Regions from separate parts of the Streptomyces sp. NPDC051582 genome, predicted to be linked through region 2. Evidence: riboswitches for the same ligand, from Rfam matches in the RefSeq annotation. Region 2 holds a riboswitch; each other region holds the start of a gene.
The links. A riboswitch is a leader RNA that binds a small molecule or an ion and turns the genes downstream of it on or off. The one in region 2 is predicted to bind cobalamin.
Positions count from the first base shown of each region.

Region 1: another riboswitch for cobalamin. It lies ahead of AB0M92_RS20200 (CoA-acylating methylmalonate-semialdehyde dehydrogenase); the one in region 2 lies ahead of AB0M92_RS14385 (cobalamin biosynthesis protein).
Region 3: another riboswitch for cobalamin. It lies ahead of AB0M92_RS20150 (prenyltransferase/squalene oxidase repeat-containing protein); the one in region 2 lies ahead of AB0M92_RS14385 (cobalamin biosynthesis protein).

Region 1 is NZ_JBFAZJ010000014.1:157,274-164,720, forward strand. Features, by position in the region: gene aceB (malate synthase A) at 1-1,141, opposite strand, end outside; gene aceA (isocitrate lyase) at 1,177-2,463, opposite strand; gene AB0M92_RS20190 (short-chain fatty acyl-CoA regulator family protein) at 2,835-4,238, shown strand; gene AB0M92_RS20195 (cobalamin-binding protein) at 4,283-5,197, opposite strand; cobalamin riboswitch at 5,244-5,429, shown strand; gene AB0M92_RS20200 (CoA-acylating methylmalonate-semialdehyde dehydrogenase) at 5,621-7,120, shown strand; gene AB0M92_RS20205 (acyl-CoA dehydrogenase family protein) at 7,117-7,447, shown strand, end outside.
Region 2 is NZ_JBFAZJ010000009.1:55,173-62,619, forward strand. Features, by position in the region: gene AB0M92_RS14370 (alpha/beta fold hydrolase) at 1-190, opposite strand, end outside; gene AB0M92_RS14375 (inorganic phosphate transporter) at 546-1,838, shown strand; gene AB0M92_RS14380 (hypothetical protein) at 1,867-2,088, shown strand; cobalamin riboswitch at 2,239-2,390, shown strand; gene AB0M92_RS14385 (cobalamin biosynthesis protein) at 2,428-3,387, shown strand; gene AB0M92_RS14390 (cobyric acid synthase) at 3,384-4,904, shown strand; gene AB0M92_RS14395 (putative cobaltochelatase) at 5,086-7,227, shown strand; gene cobO (cob(I)yrinic acid a,c-diamide adenosyltransferase) at 7,227-7,447, shown strand, end outside.
Region 3 is NZ_JBFAZJ010000014.1:145,082-152,528, forward strand. Features, by position in the region: gene AB0M92_RS20135 (ATP-binding cassette domain-containing protein) at 1-1,456, opposite strand, end outside; gene AB0M92_RS20140 (energy-coupling factor transporter transmembrane component T) at 1,453-2,640, opposite strand; gene AB0M92_RS20145 (hypothetical protein) at 2,646-3,563, opposite strand; gene AB0M92_RS20150 (prenyltransferase/squalene oxidase repeat-containing protein) at 3,560-6,265, opposite strand; cobalamin riboswitch at 6,429-6,576, opposite strand; cobalamin riboswitch at 6,675-6,747, shown strand; gene AB0M92_RS20155 (hypothetical protein) at 6,879-7,447, shown strand, end outside.

The DNA of each region.
Region 1 (7,447 bases), on a different contig from region 2:
CGTCGAAGACCTCGCAGCAGACGGGGACCAGACCGGGGTGTGCGACCCAGGAGCCGTCGAAACCGTCCTCGGCTTCGCGCTCCTTGTCCAGGCGCACCTCGGCGAGGGCCGCCTCGTGCGCCTCGGGGTCCTTGCCGGGGACGTGGGCGGACATGCCGCCGATGGCGTGGGCTCCGCGCTCGTGGCAGGTGCGGACGAGGAGTTCGGTGTAGGCGCGCATGAACGGTGCGGTCATGGTGACCTGGGCGCGGTCGGGGAGCTGGAAGTCGGTGCGGTGGCCGAAGGTCTTGATCAGGCTGAAGAGGTAGTCCCAGCGGCCCGCGTTGAGGCCGGCGCTGTGCTCGCGCAGCTCGTAGAGGATCTCCTCCATCTCGAACGCGGCCGTGATCGTCTCGATCAGGACGGTGGCCCGGACCGTGCCCTGGGGGATGCCGAGGAGGTCCTGGGCGAAGACGAAGACGTCGTTCCAGAGCCGCGCCTCGTAGCGGTTCTCCAGCTTGGGGAGGTAGAAGTACGGGCCGTACCCGGCATCGATCTGACGCTGCGCGCAGTGGAAGAAGTACAGGCCGAAATCGACCAGGGGGGCGGGCACGGAACGGCCGTCGAACTCCAGGTGCTCTTCGAGGAGATGCCAGCCCCGGGGCCGGACCACGAGGGTGGGCAGGTGCTCGCCGAGACGGTATTCCCTGCCCTCGGGCGTGGTGAAGTCGATCCGGCGCTCGGTGACGTCGAGGAGGCTCAGCTGGCCGCCGATGACGTTGTCCCAGGTCGGCGCGGTGGCATCTTCGAAGTCGGCCATCCACACCCTGGCGCCGGAGTTGAGGGCGTTGACGGCCATCCGCCGCTCGGGCGGCCCGGTGATCTCCACCCGGCGGTCCTCCAGGCCGGGGGCGGGCGGGGCCACGCGCCAGGTGCGGTCGGCACGGATGCCGGAGGTCGCGATCGGGAAGTCCAGCGGGGATCCGGCGGCGATCCGGATCGCCTGGCGGCGGCGCTCCTTGAGCAGTTGTTCGCGGCGCTCGCCGAAGGCCCGGGTCAGGCGGCCGATGAAGTCGAGAGCCTCCGGGGTGAGGATGTCGTCGTGGCGGGCGCCCGGCGCCGCGAGGACCCGGACCTGGTGGGTGGTGGCGGTGGTGGTCATGCGCTCTCCTGACGGGTGAGGCCGGGCCGGCGTGTTCAGTGGAACTGCTCTTCTTCGGTGGAGCCGGCCAGGGCGGTGGTGGAGGAGGCCGGGTTGACGGCGGTGGAGACGAGGTCGAAGTAGCCGGTGCCGACCTCGCGCTGGTGCCTGACGGCGGTGAATCCCTGGGCCTGGGCGGCGAACTCGCGCTCCTGGAGGTCGACGTACGCGGTCATGCCGTGCTCGGCGTAGCCGCGGGCCAGGTCGAACATGCCGTGGTTGAGGGAGTGGAACCCGGCCAGTGTGATGAACTGGAAGCGGTAGCCCATGGCGCCCAGCTCGCGCTGGAACTTGGCGATCCGGTCGTCGTCCAGGGCGGCCTTCCAGTTGAAGGACGGCGAGCAGTTGTAGGCCAGCATCCGGTCCGGGTGCCGCGCGTGGATCGCCTCGGCGAACTCGCGGGCCTGCGCGAGGTCGGGCGTGCCGGTCTCCACCCAGATGAGGTCGGCGTACGGGGCGTAGGCCAGGCCGCGGGCGATGACCGGAGCCATTCCGTTGCGGACCCGGTAGAAGCCCTCGGCGGTGCGCTCCCCCGTGCAGAACTCCGCGTCGCGCTCGTCGACGTCGCTGGTCAGCAGGTTGGCGGCGAGGGCGTCCGTACGGGCGATGACCAGCGTCGGGGTGTCCGCGATGTCGGCGGCCAGGCGCGCCGCGTTCAGGGTGCGGATGTGCTGTGAGGTGGGCACGAGGACCTTGCCGCCGAGGTGGCCGCACTTCTTCTCGGAGGCCAGCTGGTCCTCGTAGTGGATGCCCGCCGCGCCCGCCGCGATCATCGCCTTGGTCAGTTCGAAGGCGTTGAGGGGTCCGCCGAAGCCGGCCTCGGCGTCGGCGACGATCGGCGCCAGCCAGTCGGTCGTGTCCGAGCCGCCCTCGGCGGTGGCGATCTGGTCGGCGCGCAGCAGTGCGTTGTTGATCCGACGGACCACCTGCGGCACGGAGTTGACCGGGTAGAGGGACTGGTCCGGGTAGGTGTGACCGGCCTGGTTGGCGTCGGCGGCGACCTGCCAGCCCGACAGGTAGATCGCCTGGAGGCCCGCCCGGACCTGCTGAACCGCCTGGCCGCCGGTGAGCGCGCCGAGGGCGTGGACGTAGTCCAGTTCGTGCAGCTGCCGCCACAGCCGCTCGGCGCCGCGCCGGGCGAGGGTGTGCTCCTCGCGGACGCTGCCGGCGAGCCGGACCACGTCCTCGGCCGAGTAGGTCCGCTCGATGCCCGCCCACCGCGGGTCCGTGGCCCACTTCTGCTTGAGCTGTTCGGCGGCCGCCGTCGTGTTCGTGTCTGCCATGTCGTCACCGTCTCCATGAATCGCTTGGTCTGCCAACGCGCTCGTTCATCACGACGAGTCGTTGGCACTCTGTGCCGCATACCGGGGTCACAGCCGCCGGCCCCTGGGTGGAACTCAGCAATGTTGCAGGTCAGCCGAGCGTGGACTGCCGGGATCTCCGACGTCAGGGCACGAGTCGTGCCGGGAGCGTCCCTCTCGACTGCCGGGTCCGGCGGCCGCAGGACAGACTCTGACAGCGGCACGCAGTGCCATCAATGCGGTACGCATGCCAACTTCTGCGAATCTTCTGCGGCCGTTTTGCCAAGGTTGCGAAGGTCGGAAACGGCAGGATCGTGCGTAACCTGGAGCCGGTCGAGGCCGGAGGAGTTCGGGTGAGCAAGACGTACGCGGGTGCGCGGCTGCGGCGGTTGCGCGAGGAGCGCCGCATGAGCCAGGCCGAGCTGGCCCGGGTCCTGGGCATCTCCCCCAGCTACCTGAACCAGATGGAGCACGACTCCCGCCCCCTCACCGTGCCGGTCCTGCTGCGGCTGACCGAGGCCTTCGGCGTCGACCCCGGGTTCTTCTCCGAACGGGACACCAGCCGACTCGTGGCCGATCTGCGCGAAGCCCTCGCGAACGAGGTCGCCGAGGCCCGGGTCTCCCCGTCCGACCTGGCCGAACTGGCCACCCGGATGCCGGCGGTGGCCGCCGTCCTGCTGGACCTGGGACGGCGCAGCCAGCTCCTGGCGGAGCGGCTCGCGGACACGGCGGACGGACGGGACGGCGGCCCGGCGGCGCCGCGCTCACCGCACGAGGAGATCCGCGAGTTCTTCTACCGCCGCCAGAACTACCTCCACGACACCGACCTCGCCGCCGAGGCGCTCTCCCGGGAGATCGGCATCCGCCCCGGGGAAGTCGTCCGGGTGCTGTCGAGCCGCCTCACCGAGCACCACGGACTCCGCCTCGCCGCGGACTCCGACCGGCTCCACCACTTCGACGCGGGCGCGCGGGTCCTGCACCTGTCCGGCCGACTGCGGCCGGGCCAACAGGCGTTCCGGATGGCCACCCAGCTCGCCCTGCTGGAGTACGGGGCCGAGCTGGACCGGCTGGCCGCCGAGGACTTCCCGCAGGGGTCCCCGGCACACGGCCTGGCCCGGATCGGTATCGCCAACTACTTCGCGGCCGCGCTGATCCTCCCGTACGGCGCCTTCCACCGGGCCGCCGAGGAGTTCCGCTACGACATCGAGCGGCTCACCGATCACTTCGGCATCGGCTACGAGACCGTCTGCCACCGCCTCAGCACCCTGCAACGCCCCAGGCTGCGCGGCGTTCCCTTCTCCTTCGTCCGCGTCGACCGCGCCGGGAACATGTCCAAGCGACAGTCCGCGACCGGATTCCACTTCTCCCGTGCCGGCGGCACCTGTCCGCTGTGGAACGTGTACGAGGCCTTCGCCGCGCCGGGCCGGATCCACGTACAGATCGCCGCCATGCCCGACGGGCAGCGCCACCTGTGGACCGCCCGCGCCGTCACCCGCCACCGCGGCGGCTGGGGCGAACCCGGCAAGACCTTCGCCATCGGCCTCGGCTGCGAGATCCGCCACGCGCCCCGGCTCGTCTACTCCGACGGCCTCGACCTCGACAACGCCGCCGCGGCCACACCCATCGGCATGGGCTGCCGACTCTGCGAGCGCCTCGACTGCCCGCAGCGCGCGGTTCCGCCCCTCGGCCGCCCGCTCGCGGTCGACGAGAACAGCAGCACCTTCATCCCCTACCCGGTGGCCCGTGACCGGAGCTGAGTTGAGCTGAGCTGAGCTGAGTTGAGCTGAGCTGACCATCAGGCTCAGACCAGCCGGCGCGCCTCCGCCGCGGTCACCGGGTCCCCCGCACGCACTCCGTGGAGCACGTGCGCGAGCACCTCGGCGCCGCGGACCACGCGGGGGCCCGGCCGGTTGAAGTACGCGGGCCCGTCCAGGACCCACACCGCTCCTGCCCGTACGGCGGGCAGCTCGTCCCAGCCGGGCAGCGATGTGAGCAGGCCGAGCTCCGTCAGGGTCCGCTCGGGCGGGAAGCCGCAGGGCAGGACGAGGACCACGTCCGGGCGCGCCTCCCGCACCGCCTCCCACGTCATCGGTTTGGTGTGCTCACCCGGCTCGGCCAGCAGCGGATCGCCGCCCGCCGCGGCGATCTGTTCGGGCACCCAGTGGCCGGCGGGCCACAGCGGGTCGAGCCACTCGATGGCCACCACCCCGGGCCGCGGCCGGCCCTCCGTTCGCCGCCGCACCTCGGCGAGCCGGCTCCGCAGCTCGGCGCGGCGCCGCTCGGCCCGCTCGCGTACCCCCAGCAGGTCGCCCACGGTGACCAGGCAGTCCAGCACGTCGCCGAGGGTCTTCGGTTCCAGGCTCAGGACCCGGGGTCCGGCGTCCATGACGCGCACCGCCCGGGTGACGCTCTCGTAGGAGACGGCGCAGACCTGGCAGAGGTCCTGGGTGAGCAGGACCTCCGGTGCGAGCGCGGCGAGGGCTTCGGTGTCCAGGGTGTAGAGCGAGGAGCCGGAGTGCGCCGACCCGCCGACGGCCCGGGAGATCTCCCGGCTGGTGAGTGAGTCCGCGTCGAATTCCGCGCGGGTGACGACGGGTACGGAGGCCACCGCGGCGGGAGGCCAGTCGCATTCGTGGGTGCGTCCAACCAGGTCGGCGGCGAGTCCGAGGTCCGCCACGATGTCCGTGGCCGCCGGGAGCAGGGAGACGATGCGCATGCTCCGACTCTAGGCGCGCCGTTGGCGGGTCTGGACTTACTAGGACGTCCAACTATATGTTCGTGGCACAAGGTCCGCGGTGCAGGGAAGCCGGTGCAAAACCGGCACGGTCCCGCCACTGTGACCGGGGAGTGTGCTGCCATCCACACGCCACTGACGAGGTTGGTCGGGAAGGCGGGCGGCGCGCGGGGATCCGGGAGTCAGGATACCGGCCGCGGATGTTCCGTGTTGTCCACGAGGATGGAGCAGACACGCATGGCACCGGTTTGTACCCACGACCCTGGTGATCCGGCGGAGCGCACGCACACCACTTCCGTGCGCTCGTAGTTCCCACGGCTTTGCGCAGCGGTGCGCCCCCATCGGGGTGCCGTCCGCCGATCTGCCGTGCCATCCCCGGATCCAACCTGACGAGAGCAGGCATCCATGGTCCGTGAACTCACCCATTTCATCGGCGGAAAGCACAGCACCGGAACCTCCGGTCTCTTCGCCGACGTGTACGACCCGAACACCGGTACCGTCCAGGCGCGCGTGCCGCTGGCCGGGCGCGCCGATACCGAGGCGGCGATCGCCAACGCCGAAGAGGCGCAGGTGGATTGGGGCCAGTGGAACCCGCAGCGCCGGGCCCGCGTCCTGCTGCGTTTCCTCCGGCTCGTCGAGGGCGAGCGGGAGGACCTGGCCCGGATGCTGTCGGCCGAGCACGGCAAGACGGTCGCCGACGCCCACGGCGACCTGCAACGCGGCTTGGAGGTGGTCGAGTTCGCCGCCGGGATCCCGCACCTGCTCAAGGGCGAGTTCACCGACAACGCCGGTACCGGCATCGACGTGCACTCGCTGCGCTCCCCGCTGGGCGTGGTCGCGGGCATCACCCCGTTCAACTTCCCCGCGATGATCCCGCTCTGGCAGGCCGCGCCCGCTCTCGCCTGCGGCAACGCGTTCATCCTGAAGCCGTCCGAGCGCGATCCGTCCGTGCCGCTGCGGCTCGCGGAGCTGTTCCTGGAGGCCGGTCTGCCGCCGGGCGTACTGAACGTGGTCAACGGCGGCAAGGAGGCCGTCGACACCCTCCTGGAGGACCCGCGGGTCCAGGCCCTCGGGTTCGTCGGCTCCACCCCGGTCGCCGCGCACATCTACGCCACCGCCGCCGCGCACGGCAAGCGCGCCCAGTGCTTCGGCGGTGCCAAGAACCACATGATCGTGATGCCCGACGCCGACCTCGACCAGGCCGTCGACGCCCTGATCGGCGCAGGCTACGGCTCGGCCGGCGAGCGTTGCATGGCCATCTCCGTCGCCGTACCCGTCGGCGAGGAGACCGCGGACCGGCTCGTGGCCGCCCTCAGGACCCGGATCTCGACCTTGAAGATCGGCCGGTCGGACGACCCCGACGCCGACTTCGGGCCGCTGGTCAGCCGCGACGCCCTGGACCGGGTGAACCGCTACGTGGACATCGGCGTCAACGAGGGTGCCGAACTCGTCGTCGACGGCCGCCCCTTCACCCTCCCCGGCCATGCGAACGGCTACTTCGCCGGAGCCACCCTCTTCGACCGCGTCTCCCCGCAGATGCGCGTCTACCGCGAGGAGATCTTCGGCCCGGTGCTGACCGTCGTACGGGCCGCCGACTTCGAGGAGGCCCTGCGCCTGCCCAGCGAGCACCCGTTCGGCAACGGCGTGGCCATCTTCACCCGGGACGGGGACACCGCGCGCGAGTTCACGCGCCGGGTGGGCGCCGGCATGGTCGGCGTCAACGTCCCCATCCCGGTGCCCGTCGCCTACCACACCTTCGGCGGCTGGAAGCGGTCCGGCTTCGGGGACCTCAACCAGCACGGTCCCGACTCCATCCGCTTCTACACCCGTACGAAGACCGTCACCTCGCGCTGGCCCTCCGGGGTCAAGGAAGGCGCGAGCTTCACCATCCCGACGATGGGGTGAACGCCGTGACCTCCACCCTCACCGAGGACCAGCTCGCGCTCGCCGAGGTCACCCTCGACTTCGCCCAGGAGCAGCTCGCCCCGCACGCCGTGGCCTGGGACCAGGACAAGCACTTTCCCGTCGACGTCATCCGACGGGCCGCCGCCCTCGGCCTCGCCGGCGTCTACGTCCGTGAGGAGCACGGCGGTTCGGGCCTGTCACGAACCGACGGCGTCCTCGTCTTCGAGACCCTCGCCACCGGCTGCCCCTCCATCGCCGGCTACCTCTCCATCCACAACATGGTCGGCTGGATGATCGACCGCTACGGCGACCGGTCCCAGCGCGACC
Region 2 (7,447 bases):
GCGAGCGGGTCAGCGTGATCCGCCCGGGGCCGGTGGAGTGGACGCCGAGCCGGGGCCCGCCGGGCAGGGGGCGGCCGGGCTCGTGCCGCAGGGCGGCGTCGGCCGCGTACCGGCCGGCGGCGACCGCGACGGCGCCGGCCCCGACGAAAGTGGTCGCGACGGCCGCGGCGGTCGCTGTGGCGGAAGGCACGGCTCCAGTGTCGAGGCGGGAGCGCCGTCGGGCCACTGGAGCGGAATGTTCCGATTGCGGCCGGGCGGGGGCGGGAAGACGGGGGGCGGCGGTCCGGCGGGCCGGGCGGACGGGGAGTGATCTGCGTCTCCCCCGCCTCCTCCCGGGGCGGGCCGCAAGGACCGGGACCCCTCGTGAACCCACTCGGTTACCCGGGGTTGACGTGCATCAATCGGCGTATCAGCGGCAAAATGGGGATGAAGGTCCCGATGACACGACGGGCCAGTACACCGCTCCGCCCGCGTCAGTTCACCTTCCGTTCATCCAGGTTGCCTACGGTCGCCGAGCCACTGACGTCAAACAGAAGCCTGGGTAAATGGAGCACATAACGCTTCTCCTCGGGATCGTGATCATCACCGCTCTCGTGTTCGACTTCACGAACGGTTTCCACGACACAGCCAACGCGATGGCGACCACCATCTCGACCGGCGCCCTCAAGCCCAAGACGGCGGTGGCCATGTCCGCCGTGCTCAACCTCGTCGGCGCGTTCATGTCCGTGGAGGTCGCCAAGACGATCTCCAAGGGCCTGGTCAACGAAGAGGGCATCCAGCCAGAAGTGATCTTCGCCGCCCTCGTCGGCGCGATCCTCTGGAACCTCGTCACCTGGCTGGTCGGTCTCCCCTCCAGCTCCTCGCACGCCCTGATGGGCGGCCTGGTCGGCGCGGCCGTCGCCTCCGCCGGCCTCGGCGCCGTCAACGGCGGCACGCTCGTCACCAAGGTGCTGCTCCCCGCGGTCGCCGCGCCGATCGTGGCCGGTGCGGCCGCGATGCTGGCCGCCAAGGTCACGTACAAGCTGGGCGGGAACGTCGGCAAGAAGACCTCCGCCAAGGGCTACAAGGCCGGTCAGATCGCCTCGGCCGGTCTCGTCTCCCTGGCGCACGGCACCAACGACGCGCAGAAGACGATGGGCATCATCACCCTGGCGCTGGTCGCCGGCGGCGCGCTCGCGCCCGGCTCCAACCCGCCGGTCTGGGTCATCGTCTCCGCCGGCATGGCGATCGCCATGGGCACCTACCTGGGCGGCTGGCGCATCATCCGCACCATGGGCAGCGGCCTGACCGACCTCCAGCCGCAGCAGGGCTTCGCCGCCCAGACCTCGGCCGCGAGCGTCATCCTCGCCTCCTCCAGCCTCGGCTTCTCCCTCTCCACCACCCACGCGTGCTCCGGCGCGGTCATGGGCGCGGGTCTGGGCCGCAAGGGCGGCGTGGTCCGCTGGTCCACCGCCACCCGCATGTTCATCGCCTGGGGCCTGACCCTGCCGGCCGCGGCCGTCGTCGCCTCCGGCGCCGAGCTGGTCATGCGCACCGGTGACGTCGGCGTCGCCGCCGTCGCGCTCTTCCTGATCGCCTCCTGCGTCGCCATCTGGCTCATCTCGCGCCGCCAGGTCGTCGACCACAGCAACGTCAACGACGCACAGGCGGCCGCGGCCGAGGAGCCGGGTGTCGTCACCACGGCCATGGCCGCCGTCACGGTCCCGCCGACGGTGGCCGCCGAGGCCGCCGCCGAGGCCTTCGCCGGTACGACCGCCGCGGTCACGGACGAGGCCCTGAGGGCCACCATCCCGGCGGCCGCCCCGACCGCACCGGCGGCTCCCGCCGCCGCGGTCTGACCCCGAGAACGACAGAGGAATCCGCAGTATGAAGATCGACTGGGCAGCACTCGGCTCCGTCTTCGGGGTCAGCCTCTCCGCCACCGTCGCCCTCGTGGCCCTGTTCACCCTGGGTCTGGTGGGCCTCTCCAAGCACGAGACCGCCACCGAGCAGGGCGGTACCGCCGCCCTCGCCCGCAGCGGTGCGTACGCCTGCTTCGCGCTCGTCACGGCGGCCGTGGGGTACGGGATCTACCTGATCGTCAGCTGACCTGACCCGATGCCCCGGTCCGACCGATCGGGGCACGGCGTGCCAAAGCTCCCTCCGGGTACCCCGGGGGGAGCTTTCGTACACCCGGGACCCGTGCCCGCGATCCGTGCCCGCGGCCTGCCCCGCCGCAGGTCAACGGCGAGTTGACGGGCCTTCGCGGTGCGTGGTGGACTGCCCGAGCCAATACGGCGGCATGGAGAGGAAGTCCGGTGCGAATCCGGCGCGGTCCCGCCACTGTCACCGGGGAGCACGCGGCACGTGCGCCCCGGGAGCCAGGAACTCCCACCGCCGGACACGTCGAACCAGGGCGCGGACCCTGAGTGAGGACATACCTGCACCATGCGTGCCGACCGCGTCTTCGCGTACGGCGCCACGGCGGGCCTGATCGGCGACCGGATCCTCGGTGATCCGCGCCGAGGGCACCCCGTGGCCGCCTTCGGACGAGCCGCCGCCGCCGTCGAACGCGCCCTGTGGCGCGACGACCGCGCACGGGGCGTTCTGCACACCCTCATATGCGCCGGGGGCGCGGCCGCCGTCGGCGCGCTGGGCGCCCGCGCCGCGCGCTCCCGGCCCGCTGCCGCCCGTATCGCCCTGACCGCTGTGGCCACCTGGGCCGTCGTCGGGGGCACCTCACTGGGCCGGGAGGCCCGCGCCATCGGCGGCGCGCTCGCCGCCGGGGACGCCGAGGTGGCCCGGGAGCGGCTGCCGCACCTGTGCGGGCGCGATCCGCAGGCCCTGGACGAGCAGCAGATGGCCCGCGCCGTCGTGGAGTCGGTCGCCGAGAACACCTCCGACGCGGTGGTCGGGGCCCTGGTGTGGGGCGCCGCCGCCGGTGTCCCGGGGCTGCTGGCCTTCCGCGCCGTGAACACCCTCGACGCGATGGTCGGCCACAAGTCCCCGCGCCACCTGCGCTACGGCTGGGCCTCGGCCCGGCTCGACGACCTCGTCGGCTGGCCCGGCGCGCGGCTGACCGCCCTGGCCGCCGCAGTGGCCGGGCCGGACCGCCGGGGAGCCGTACGGGCCTGGCGCACGGACGCCGCCGCACACCCGAGCCCGAACGCCGGACCCGTGGAGGCCTCGTTCGCCGGGGCGCTCGGCGTACGGCTGGGCGGGACCCTCGCGTACGGCGGGCGGGTAGAGCACCGGGCGGTGCTGAACGGCACGGAGGGGCGGCCGGTGGAGGTCGCGGACATCGAGCGCGCCGTGCGGCTGTCGCGTCAGGTGACGTGGCTGGCGCTGGGGGCGTGCGTGGCACTGCGCTGTGCGGTGTCGTACGGCATACGGAAGGGACGCGGATGAGCGGCGCGAAGCTCGGCGGGGGACTTCTCGTCGCCGGCACCACATCGGACGCGGGCAAGAGCGTGGTCACGGCGGGCATCTGCCGCTGGCTGGCCCGGCAGGGCGTGAAGGTGGCGCCGTTCAAGGCGCAGAACATGTCCCTTAACTCGTTCGTGACGCGCGAGGGCGCCGAGATCGGGCGCGCCCAGGCGATGCAGGCGCAGGCGGCCCGCGTGGAGCCGACGGCACTGATGAACCCGGTGCTCCTCAAGCCCGGCAGCGACCGCAGCAGCCAGGTGGTGCTGCTGGGCAAGCCGGTGGGCGAGATGAGCGCGCGCGGCTACCACGGAGGGCGTCAGGAGCAGCTCCTCGGGGTCGTCACGGACTGCCTGGAGCAGCTGCGGGGCACGTATGACGCCGTGATCTGCGAGGGGGCGGGCAGTCCGGCCGAGATCAACCTGCGCCGGACCGACATCGTGAACATGGGCATCGCGCGGGCCGCGCGGTTCCCGGTGGTCGTGGTCGGGGACATCGACCGGGGCGGGGTCTTCGCCTCGTTCTTCGGGACGACGGCGCTGCTGTCCCCGCAGGACCAGTCGCTGATCGCCGGATACATGGTCAACAAGTTCCGCGGCGACGTGTCGCTGCTGGAGCCCGGGATGGAGATGCTGCGCGGCCTGACCGGGCGCGCGACGTACGGGGTGCTCCCGTTCCGGCACGGGCTGGGCATCGACGAGGAGGACGGGCTCCGGGTCTCCCTGCGGGGCGCGGTGCGCGAATCGGTCGTGGCCCCGCCGGTCGGCGAGGACGTGCTGCGGGTCGCGGTGTGCGCGGTCCCGCTGATGTCGAACTTCACGGACGTCGACGCGCTGGCGGCGGAGCCGGGCGTGGTGGTGCGGTTCGTGGACCGGGCCGAGGAACTGGCCGACGCGGACCTGGTGGTGGTGCCGGGCACCCGCGGCACGGTGAAGGCGCTGGAGTGGCTGCGCGAGCGCGGCCTCGCGGACGCGCTGCTGCGACGGGCCGCCGAGGGCAGGCCGGTGCTCGGGATCTGCGGCGGCTTCCAGGTGCTCGGCGAGCACATCGAGGACGAGGTCGAGTCGCGGGCGGGTTCGGTGGACGGGCTGGGCCTGCTGCCGGTGCGGATCCGCTTCGAGCGGGAGAAGACCCTGGAGCGGCCTTCGGGGACCGCGCTCGGCGAGGCGGTCGACGGCTACGAGATCCACCACGGGGTGGCCGAGGTCCTGGGCGGGGAGCCGTTCCTCGACGGCTGCCGGGTGGGTTCCGTGTGGGGCACGCACTGGCACGGGTCGCTGGAGTCGGACGGCTTCCGGAGGGCGTTCCTGCGCGAGGTGGCTTCGGCCGCGGGCCGTCGTTTCGTCCCGTCCCCGGACACGTCGTTCTCCGCCCTGCGGGAGGAGCAGCTGGACCTGCTGGGTGACTTGATCGCCGAGCACGCCGATACGCACGCGCTGCTGAAGCTCATCGAATCGGGCGCCCCCGCGGACCTCCCCTTCCTCCCCCCGGGCGCGCCGTGACGCCCCGGGCCCTGCGGGCGGCCTCCCCCTCCCCGCGGGAAGGGCTCCGCACGGCGGCGGCCCCCGGCAGACCCAGACCCGCACAGCGCACCCGCCCCGCGGGCACCGCCCCGCGCACGCGTACTCGTACTCGTACTCGTACTCGTATCGGCAGTCGTACCCGCACAAGGAGAGGCATCGCATGAGCACGCCCTACCCGTTCACCGCAGTGGTCGGCCAGACCGACCTGCGGCTGGCGCTCCTGCTCAACGCCGTGAGCCCGGCGGTCGGCGGCGTGCTCGTGCGCGGCGAGAAGGGGACCGCCAAGTCCACCGCCGTCCGCGCGCTGTCCGCGCTGCTGCCCCAGGTCGACGTCGTCCCCGGCTGCCGGTTCTCCTGCGCTCCGGCCGCCCCCGACCCCGCCTGCCCCGACGGCCCCCACGAGCCCGGCACCGGCACCGCCCGGCCCGCGCGCATGGTGGAGCTGCCCGTCGGCGCCTCCGAGGACCGCCTCGTCGGCGCCCTCGACATCGAACGGGCCCTCGCCGAAGGGGTGAAGGCCTTCGAGCCCGGCCTGCTCGCCGACGCGCACCGCGGGATCCTCTACGTCGACGAGGTCAACCTCCTCCACGACCACCTCATCGACCTCCTCCTCGACGCCGCCGCCATGGGCGCCTCGTACGTGGAGCGCGAGGGCGTCTCCGTACGCCACGCCGCCCGCTTCCTGCTCGTCGGCACCATGAACCCCGAGGAGGGCGAGCTCCGTCCGCAGCTCCTCGACCGGTTCGGGCTCACCGTCGAGGTGGCGGCCTCCCGCGAGCCCGCCCAGCGCGTCGAGGTGGTGCGCCGGCGGCTCGCGTACGAGGACGACCCGGCCGCCTTCGCCGGCCGCTGGGCCGGTGAGGAGCAGGACGTGCGCGCCCGCGTCGTGGCCGCCCGCGCCCTGCTCCCGGAGGTCCGCCTCGGTGACGCCTCCCTGCTCCGGATCGCCGCGACCTGCGCCGGGTTCGAGGTCGACGGGATGCGCGCCGACATCGTGATGGCCCGTACCGCGACCGCGCTGGCCGCCTGGGCCGGGCGGACCGACGTGCGCAAGGAGGACGTGCGCCAGGCCGCGCTGCTGGCGCTCCCCCACCGGCGGCGCCGCAACCCCTTCGACGCCCCCGGCCTCGACGAGGACAAGCTCGACGAGATCCTGGACGCCTTCCCCGACGAGGAGCCGGAGAACGAGCCCGACCCCGACCCCGACCCGGAGCCCGAGGGTCCGGACGACGGCGGCCCGGAGGACGGCGGTCCGGACGGCGGAGGCGGCGGGATCCCCCCGCAGGGCGGACCCGAGGCGCCGGAGGCTCCCGAGGCCCCCGCCCCGCAGGAGTCCCCCGAGACCACCCCCGAGGCCCCCGATTCCCCGGCCCCCCAGCCCGCCTCCCAGGACGGCGCCGCGCCCGAGCAGGCCGCCGTACGGGCCGCCGAGCCGTTCCGGACCAAGATGCTCAGCGTCCCCGGCCTCGGCGAGGGCGCGTCGGGACGGCGTTCGCGCGCCCGCACCGCGCACGGCCGGACCACCGGCGCCCAGCGCCCCCGCGGCCAGCTGACGAAGCTGCACCTCGCCGCGACCGTCCAGGCGGCCGCCCCGCACCAGAAGGCGCGCGGGCGCACCGGGCGCGGGCTCGTCGTCCGCAAGGACGACCTGCGCCAGGCCACCCGGGAGGGCCGCGAGGGCAACCTGGTCCTGTTCGTGGTCGACGCCTCCGGTTCCATGGCGGCCCGGCAGCGCATGAGCGCCGTCAAGGGCGCGGTGCTCTCGCTGCTGCTGGACGCCTACCAGCGCCGGGACAAGGTCGGTCTGATCACCTTCCGCGGCTCCGCCGCCGAGCTGGCGCTGCCGCCCACCTCCTCGGTGGACGCGGCCGCGACCCGGCTCGAACAGCTGCCGACGGGCGGGCGCACCCCGCTCGCCGCGGGCCTGCTCAAGGCCCACGACGTGCTGCGGATCGAGCGGCTGCGCGATCCCAGCCGCCGTCCGCTGCTCGTGGTCGTCACCGACGGGCGGGCCACGTCGGCGGGTTCGACCGGTTCCGCCGGTGCGGGCGGATCCGCCGGTACCGCCGGCGGGGACCCGCGCGCGCTCGCGGGCCGCAGCGCCCGGCTGCTCCAGGCCGAGGGCGTCGCGTCGGTGGTCGTGGACTGCGAGTCGGGGCCGGTCCGGCTGGGGCTGGCCGGCGTACTGGCCGCCGACCTCGGCGGGCCCGCCGTCACGCTCGACGGGCTGCGGGCCGACTCGCTGGCCGGGCTCGTGAAGAACGTACGTACCGCATCAGACACCCCCAGGAGGGCCGCGTAATGCCGCAGGGACAGCCGACCGTCGTTCCGGACGACGGACTCACGACGCGCCAGCGCCGCAACCGCCCGCTCGTCTTCGTCCACACCGGCCCGGGCAAGGGCAAGTCGACGGCGGCCTTCGGGCTGGCGCTGCGCGCCTGGAACCAGGGCTGGCCGATCGGGGTGTTCCAGTTCGTCAAGTCGGCGAAGTGGAAGGTCGGCGAGGAGAACGCGCTCAAGGT
Region 3 (7,447 bases), on a different contig from region 2:
CGACGTCGTGGGTGGCGATGACAACGGCTCGGCCGTCGGAGGCGAGGTCGTCGACGATCCGGATGAGCTGTTCCTTGGCACGGTAGTCGAGGCCTCGGGTGGGTTCGTCGAGGAGGAGGACGCGCGGGGCGGCAGCCAGCTGGATGGCGAGGACCAGGGCGAGTTTCTGTCCCTCGGACAGGTCGCGCGGGTGGGTGGCGTCAGGAATTCCGGGTGTCAGGCGGTCCAGGATCGTTCGGGCCGTGGTCCCGGTCGTGCTCACCTCCGACTCGGTATCGGCCTGTTCGAGTTCCTGCTTGACGGTTTCGAGGTACAGCAGGTCGGTGGGGGTTTGCGGGACGAGGCCGACGAGCCGCCTGGCCTCGGCTGCCGGCAGCCTCCGCGGGTCGGCGGGGGCGGCCGCTTCGTCGCGGGGGATGCGGACGGAGCCGGCCGCGCGGGGCCCTGAGCCCTGGAGCGCCCACAGCAGTGAGGACTTGCCCGAGCCGTTGCGCCCCATCAGGGCCGTGACCGCTCCGCCGCGCAGGACCAGGTCCACTTCCCGGACCGCGGGCACGCCCTGATGGGTGACGGTGATCCCGCGTGCGGCGAGGAGTTCGGGGCGGTTCGCCGGGAGGGGCGGCCGGGCAGGACCGGGCGTGGCGCCGGCCAGCCGGGTGCGCGCCGGGGCCGCTGCCCGTCGGGCGTCACGGATCGACAGGGGCAGCGGGTTCCAGCCGGCGGCTCGGCCGAGTTCCACGATGGGCGGCGCGATGGAGGTCGTACGGAAGACCTCGGCAGGAGGGCCCGAGACGACATGGCCGTCGCCGGGGAGGTGGATGACCCGGTCGGCGTACTGGACCACGCGCTCCAGCCGGTGCTCGGCGAGCAGTACGGTGACGCCGAGGTCGTGGACGAGGCGCGTGACTGCGGCGAGGACCTCTTCGGCGGCGGTCGGGTCGAGCGCGGAGGTGGGTTCGTCCAGGACGAGGATCCGGGGGTGGGCGGTGAGCACCGAGCCGATGGCCACGCGCTGCTGCTGCCCGCCGGAGAGCTCGTGCAGGGCGCGGTGGCGCAGGTCGGCCAGGCCCAGGAGGTCCAAGGTCTCCTCGACCCGCTTGCGCATGGTCGCGGGTGGTATCGCCAACTGCTCCATGGTGTAGGCGAGTTCCTCCTCGACGGTGTCGGTGACGAATCCGTCGAGAGGGTCTTGGCCGACGACGCCGACGACGTCGGCGAGCTCGCGCGGAGGGTGCGAGGCGGTGTCGCGGCCGTCGACGAGGACGCGGCCGTACAGGGTGCCGCCGGTGAAGTGCGGGACGAGGCCGTTGACGGCGCCGAGGAGGGTGGACTTGCCCACGCCGGTGTGGCCGACGACGAGGCAGAGTTCGCCTTCCTCGATGGTCAGGTCGACGTCCTTCAGAACGGGTTCCGCGGTGGCCTCGTACTGGACGGTGACCTGGTCGAAGGTGATCACTTGGCTGCCTCGGTGCGCGGTGCGGGGACGGGGGTCGCGGGGCGGGGTGCCGGGGGCGGTGCGAGGAATCCGGCGGCGCCCGCGAGGAGGATCGCGGCGGCGGGGACGAAGGGGAGGGTGGGCCAGCTGAGCGGATGGACGGACGGGTTCAGTTCGGCGGCGTTGAAGCCCGCGTTGCTGAAGAGGAGGACCGCCGACAGGATTCCGCAGCCGGCCACCGCCCATTCGGCGAGGAGCCACGGGTCCGGCCGGTAGGTGGTGCGGGTGACGCGTCGGCCTCCGAGACGCAGTCCGGCGACGCAGAGCAGCGCCCCTGCCGCCATGGCGGGCAGCCCCAGCAGCTTCGGCGCGGTGGCGTCCAGCAAGCCGTAGGCTCCGGCGCACAGCCCGCACATGCCCAGCAGCATGAGCACGCCCGTGATCCGGCGGGAGCGGCGGGTGGCGGTGCCGGCCCTGCCGTAGCCGCGCGAGTCCATGGCGGCGGCCAGCCGCAGCGAGCGCTCCAGAGCGTCCTCAAGTACGGGGACGACGATCCCGCGCAGGGCCCGGAGCCCCTTGGTGCGGCCGGCCCTCAGCAGTCGGGCGCGGTGCACCCGCTGGACGCTCTGGACCAGCTGCGGGGCGACGCTGATCGAGACGGTGACCGCGACGCCGAGTTCGTACAGGGCGCCGGGCAGGACCCGCAGGGCCCGTTTCGGGTTGGCCAGGGTGTTGGCGGCGCCGATGCAGCACAGCATGCAGGCCAGGCGCAGGCCGTCGGTGGCTGCGGAGAGCAGGGCTTCCAGGGAGACGGGGCCGCCGAGTTGGATACCTGCGTACCAGTTTGGCGTGGGAATGTGCGGGAGGGAGAAGAGGAAGTGGTCGTGCGGGGTGATGCCGGTGGCGAAGACCGCCCGGAAGGCCACCCGGATCGTGACGACGGTCAGCGCCAGGTACAGGTAGTACGTGAAGCCGCGGGCCCAGGGTGCTTCGGTGCGGCGCATCGTGATCACGTAGCCGAGGACGGCCAGGACCAGGAACAGCAGGAGCGGGTTGTTGGTGCGGCTGACGGCGGTGGCCAGGGCCAGGGCCCAGACCCACCAGGCGACCGGGTGCAGGGTGCGGGGCAGGCGGCGGCCGCCCCTGTCCGGCGCGGGGCGGGACAGGGGCGGCGTGGCCGCTGCGGACGTGATCGTGCGTGCCATGCGGCCTACTCGGTGCGCCGGCGGCGCTTCGCCGCGTACGCGGCAGCTCCGCCGATCAGCAGGACCAGCGCACCGGTCGCCACGGCGGGCAGGTACGAACCGACGTCGTGGCCCGCGTCCGCGGCGGGGGCCGCGTCGACGACCTCGGGGCCGGTGCTCGGTACGCCGGCTGCGGCGGCCGCACTGGGCGGGGACGAGGTCACGGACACGCTCGGCGAGGGGGTGGCCGAGGCGCTGGGGCTGGGCGCCGACGACGGGGACTGCTCGGGGGGCGCAGACGTCGGCCGCTCCGGCTTCGGTCCGGTGTCGGTGCCTGGCGGGACCGGCGCCGCCGTGCGGGTGTCCTTGGGCTCGGGCTGGCCGGCGCCGGTCGGCTCGGCGTTGTGGGCGCGCAGCTGGTCGGGGGTGACGGTGGGCTTGCCCTCCGTCCCCTCGATGTTCGTGCTGCCGAAGATCCACAAGTCGACGCCGCCCGGCTCGGGCTTGTGGAGCATGGCGCCCAGCTGGCTGTAGGTCCAGGTGCTCTGGCCGGGGTCGGCATGCCAGTACGACCAGTACGCGGAGGCGGGCGGGGTCAGCACGCAGGCGTCCTGCTCCGGGGTCGGGTACTGCCTGCCGCCCTGGTGACCGCTGTAGCCGATGCGGCAGATGAAGGCCGGGCCGTCGTGGCCGGTGCCGGTGGTGGCCCAGCCGCCCTGGTTCAGCAGCTCGTACCCGGTGGTGGGTGTCGTGCCGCAGGAGCGGTAGACGGGCCCTCCCCAGTGGCTGAAGTCGACGGCGAGGACGACGCCTGCCGAGGTGGTGCACTGGCCCACGGGCTGTGGGGCGGCCGCGGCGGGCGAAGCGGTGGCGGCCAGGGAGGCCAGGGTCAGCCCGACGGCCGCCGTGAGGTTGCCGAAGGCTCGTACGAAGCGGCTGGTCACTGGTGGCCCCCCTGCCTCGTGCGGCGGTTACGGGCGGCGCGCACGAATCCGCAGCCGAGAGCGGTGAGGAGTACGGCCGCCCCGACGATGCCGATGACCTGCGTACCGGTGTGGGCGAGAGCGCCGCCCCCTCCGCCGTCGCCGCCGGATCCGCCAGCGTCCTCGCCGGGGGTGACGATCTTCGGGGTGGTGGGCTGCGGGGTGGTGCCGTCGAGGCTGCGGGTGAGGGTGCCGAAGGAGATCCCGGTGGCGCCGCCGACGGCCTGGGTGGAGGCGCGCAGGTCGGAGCCGGGTTGGGCGTCCTTGGCGATGTTGAAGCCGCCGTCGGCGTTCTGCTGGGAAGTGAGGAAGGCGAGGGCCTTGGTGATCTGCGCCTTGTACTTGGTGCCGTCGAGGGACAGGCCCTGGACGGCGAGTGCGGCGGAGTTGACCGAGTTCCCGGACGCGCCGGGGAAGCCGCCGTCGGGCTTCTGCCGGGTCGCGATCCAGGCCAGGGCCTTGTCGACGGCTGCCTGGGACTGCTGGTCGGGCAGGAGGTCGAGGGCCATGGCGGCGATCGCGGTGGAGTCCACTTCCTCCGTACTCGGCTCGCCGATCAGGCTGACCCACCCGCCGGAGGGCTGCTGGAGGCTCTTGAGGTAGGTGATCGGTTCGGCCGCCGCGGCGCTCTCGCCCGCCCGGACCTGGGCGATGACGCCCAGCGACTGGGAGAAGACGGAAGTGGCGTTGGCGTAGGCGCCCTTGTCCGCGCAGGAGCGGTCCGGCGCCGGGGTCTTGGCCGGGCACACCGCCCTGGCGAGTGCGGCGATCAGGTCCTGGCCGCCGAAGTTCCGGGGGTTGCGGCCGACGGCTTCGGCGAGGACCGCCGCCTTGCCGAGCGAGCCGCCGCCCGCGTACTTGGTGTGGATGTTCGTCCACTTGTCGAGGGTGCGGCCGGTGCCGTCCTTGCCTCCGTGGTCGAGGTGGTCGACGATCCCGCGCAGGGACGCGTTGTCGGCGCCGGTGGCGGCCAGCGCGTACGCGCCGTCGATGGTCAGGCCGAAGTCGGCGAACCCGGTGCCGGGGGTGCTCTCGTAGTAATGGCCCTGGATGAGCCGTTTGGGGTCGGTGAGGTAGGCCGAGCCCTTCTCGGGGTCCGGGCCGTCGTCGGGCCGGACCGTCGGGCCCGTGGTCGGGGTCGGGCCGGTGGTGGGAGCGGTCGGGGAGGGCGAAGGATCCGGCTTCCTGGTGGTCAGCGTGACCAGGTCGCTCTTGGCTCCGGCGACGACGGCGGGGACGGTGGCGAACAGCAGGGGGTCCGTACCGCCGTCCTCGAAGGCGAAGGCGCCGCCGGGCAGTTGATGCTTGGACAGCCAGGAGACGGCCGCGTCCGCCCGGTCGGTGTCGCCGAGGTGGCGCAGGGCCTGGGCGGCGAAGCCGGTGGCGTACGCACTGCCCGCCGTGCCGTACGAGGCGGCGGGCAGGCCGCCGTCCGCGAGCTGGACCTTCTTCAGGTGGGCGCGGGCCTTGTCCACCGCCTCGCCGTGGCCGCCGGCCCGCTTGAGGGCGAGGGCGGCCAGGCCGGTGGCTCCGGGCTCGCTGTCGCACCAGTCGCCGCGGCGGATGAGCATGCTGGTGAAGCCGCCGTCCTCGCACTGCATGTCGGTGAGCCGGGCCACCGCGTCGGCCGGGGGCCGCACGTCGGCGCCGAGCAGGGCGATCAGGGCGAGGGCCTGGCCCTCGGCCTGGCCGGACGTGGTGCGGAAGTCACCCTTGGCCGTGCAGCCGGGCACCGGTTCGGGCGCGTCGGAGCCGCTGGTGCAGACGTACTTGACGAGGTCGCCGAGGAGGTCGTGCCCGCCGAAGGCGCGGGGGTTGCCGCCGGTCGCTTCGGCCACGAGGGCGAGCCGGGCCGAAGCCGCCGTCTCCGGCGCCTGGTCCTTGCCGGACGGGTAGGCGTACGCGTCGGTCTGCTCGGGCCGGGCGAGGAAGGCGGCCGCCTTCGCGGCCACCGGGCTCTTCGGGTCCGCGGCGGCGAGGGCGAGAGCGGACTCGGCGGTCAGGAGGTGGTTGGGGGCGGCGGAGCCCTCGTCGACGATGCGCTCGCCGTCCTTCAGCCGGCCGGTGATCCAGCGGGTGGCCGCGGGCACGTCGACTGCGCCGGGCGGGACCACCGGGCCCGTCGGATCGGTCGGGCCGGGCGAAGCCTCACCGCCGGCGGCGCGGACGTCGTCCGGGGAGAAGGCCGGCTTGCCCGTGCTGCCGCCGACGTCCGTTCCGCCGAAGACCCAGGCGTCCACGTCGCCCGGCTCAGGGGTACGGGCCATCGCACCCAGCGGGCTGTACGTCCAGTTCTTCTGGCCCGGGGAGGCGACCCAGTACGACCAGTAGGCGGAGGCCTGCGGGGTCAGCTCGCAGGCCTCCTTGTCCGGAGTGGGGTACTGCGTACCGGAGTTGAACGCCCCATTGCCGATCCGGCAGATGAACGCCGGTCCGTCGTGGACCGTGCCCGTGGTGGTGAAACCGGCCTCGTGGAGCAGGTCGTAGCCGGAGGTCGGCGTCGTGTCGCAGCCGCGCTCCACCTTGCCGCCGAACGGGCCGAAGTCGACGGCCACGATGGCGCCCACGGTGGCCGTGCAGTCCTTGACCGGGTCGGCGCTCGCCGTCGTGGCCGGTGTGAGGAACCCGACGGTCACGCCGGATGCGAGCAGCACGGCCGCCATCATGGACAGCAGTCTCTGTCTGGTGCTCGTACCGTGCGCCGGCTGTTCGGTGTCCACCCGCGGCCCCCTCGTCCGTGCCGGGCAAACGGGGTGCGTGGCGATACGCCCCGTACGCGATCCCGCAGGGGCGGAGACGACCACACCGTAGTCCGCGACGGCGTTCTTCGTGCAACGACACGGCCACAGGCAATCCGGCTCGCCCGGGACGGTTCCGGGCCTACGGTTGCGGGTCAGCGCCGGAATTCGACCGGCTTCCCCTGGGGCTGAGTACTTATCAGCCGCCATGGAACACGGCCGCGCCTGCACCGTCAAGGTGGGGTGCGTCTCATCCCGAGGCGCCGGCCTGCGCCGAACTCCCGGATGCTGGCGCACCCTTGATCACTGGGGTAGCGTCCTGGGCTGCCACATGGGGGAATCCGGTGAGAACCCGGAGCTGACGCGCAGCGGTGTGGGACGGGGAGCCGTTCCGAGCCCGAATGCCCATACGGCGACGAAGCAACAGGAAGCCGTACCACGCGTCCCGGACGGCGGCCCTCCTCCCCCGCTCCTGCCGCGGTACGCGCATGGTCCGGGGCCCGGACCGGCCGGCGTCCGCCGATTCCAGGAGCAGGCCATGAACCGTTCCCGCACCTCCCGCCGCCTCGCGCTCGCGGCGCCCGCCGCGCTCGGCGCCTTCGCCCTCACCGTGCTGCCCGCCTTCGCGACCTCGACTCCGGCGCAGGTCGCCACGTCCAAGACGAACGGTGTGGCGTACCTCAAGTCCCTCCAGGCCGCCGATGGTTCCTACGCCGGAGCCGGGCTGTCCAACGAGTGGGCGTTCAGCGCGTTCGCCGCAGCCGGTACCGCGGTCGTCGACGTCGCACCCGGCGGCGACACGACGAAGAACGCCCGGACCGTCTACCGCAACCTGCTCTCCACGTCCGGCTGGCCCTCGGCCTCCCCCGTGGTCACCGACTACGAGCGCGGCACCCTGAACGCGTACGCGGCCGGCATCGACCCGGCCCGCGTGTCCGCCTCCCGCAACCTGATCGCGAACATCTACGGCCACTGGCAGGCGGCAGAACCCGGCTACTTCGGCCCGTCCGGCAACTTCAACGGCACCGTCTTCGCAGCCCTCGCCCTCGGCGGCGCCAAGACCCGGACCGGCGGCGCCCGCACACCCCAGTCCCTCACCGACTCGCT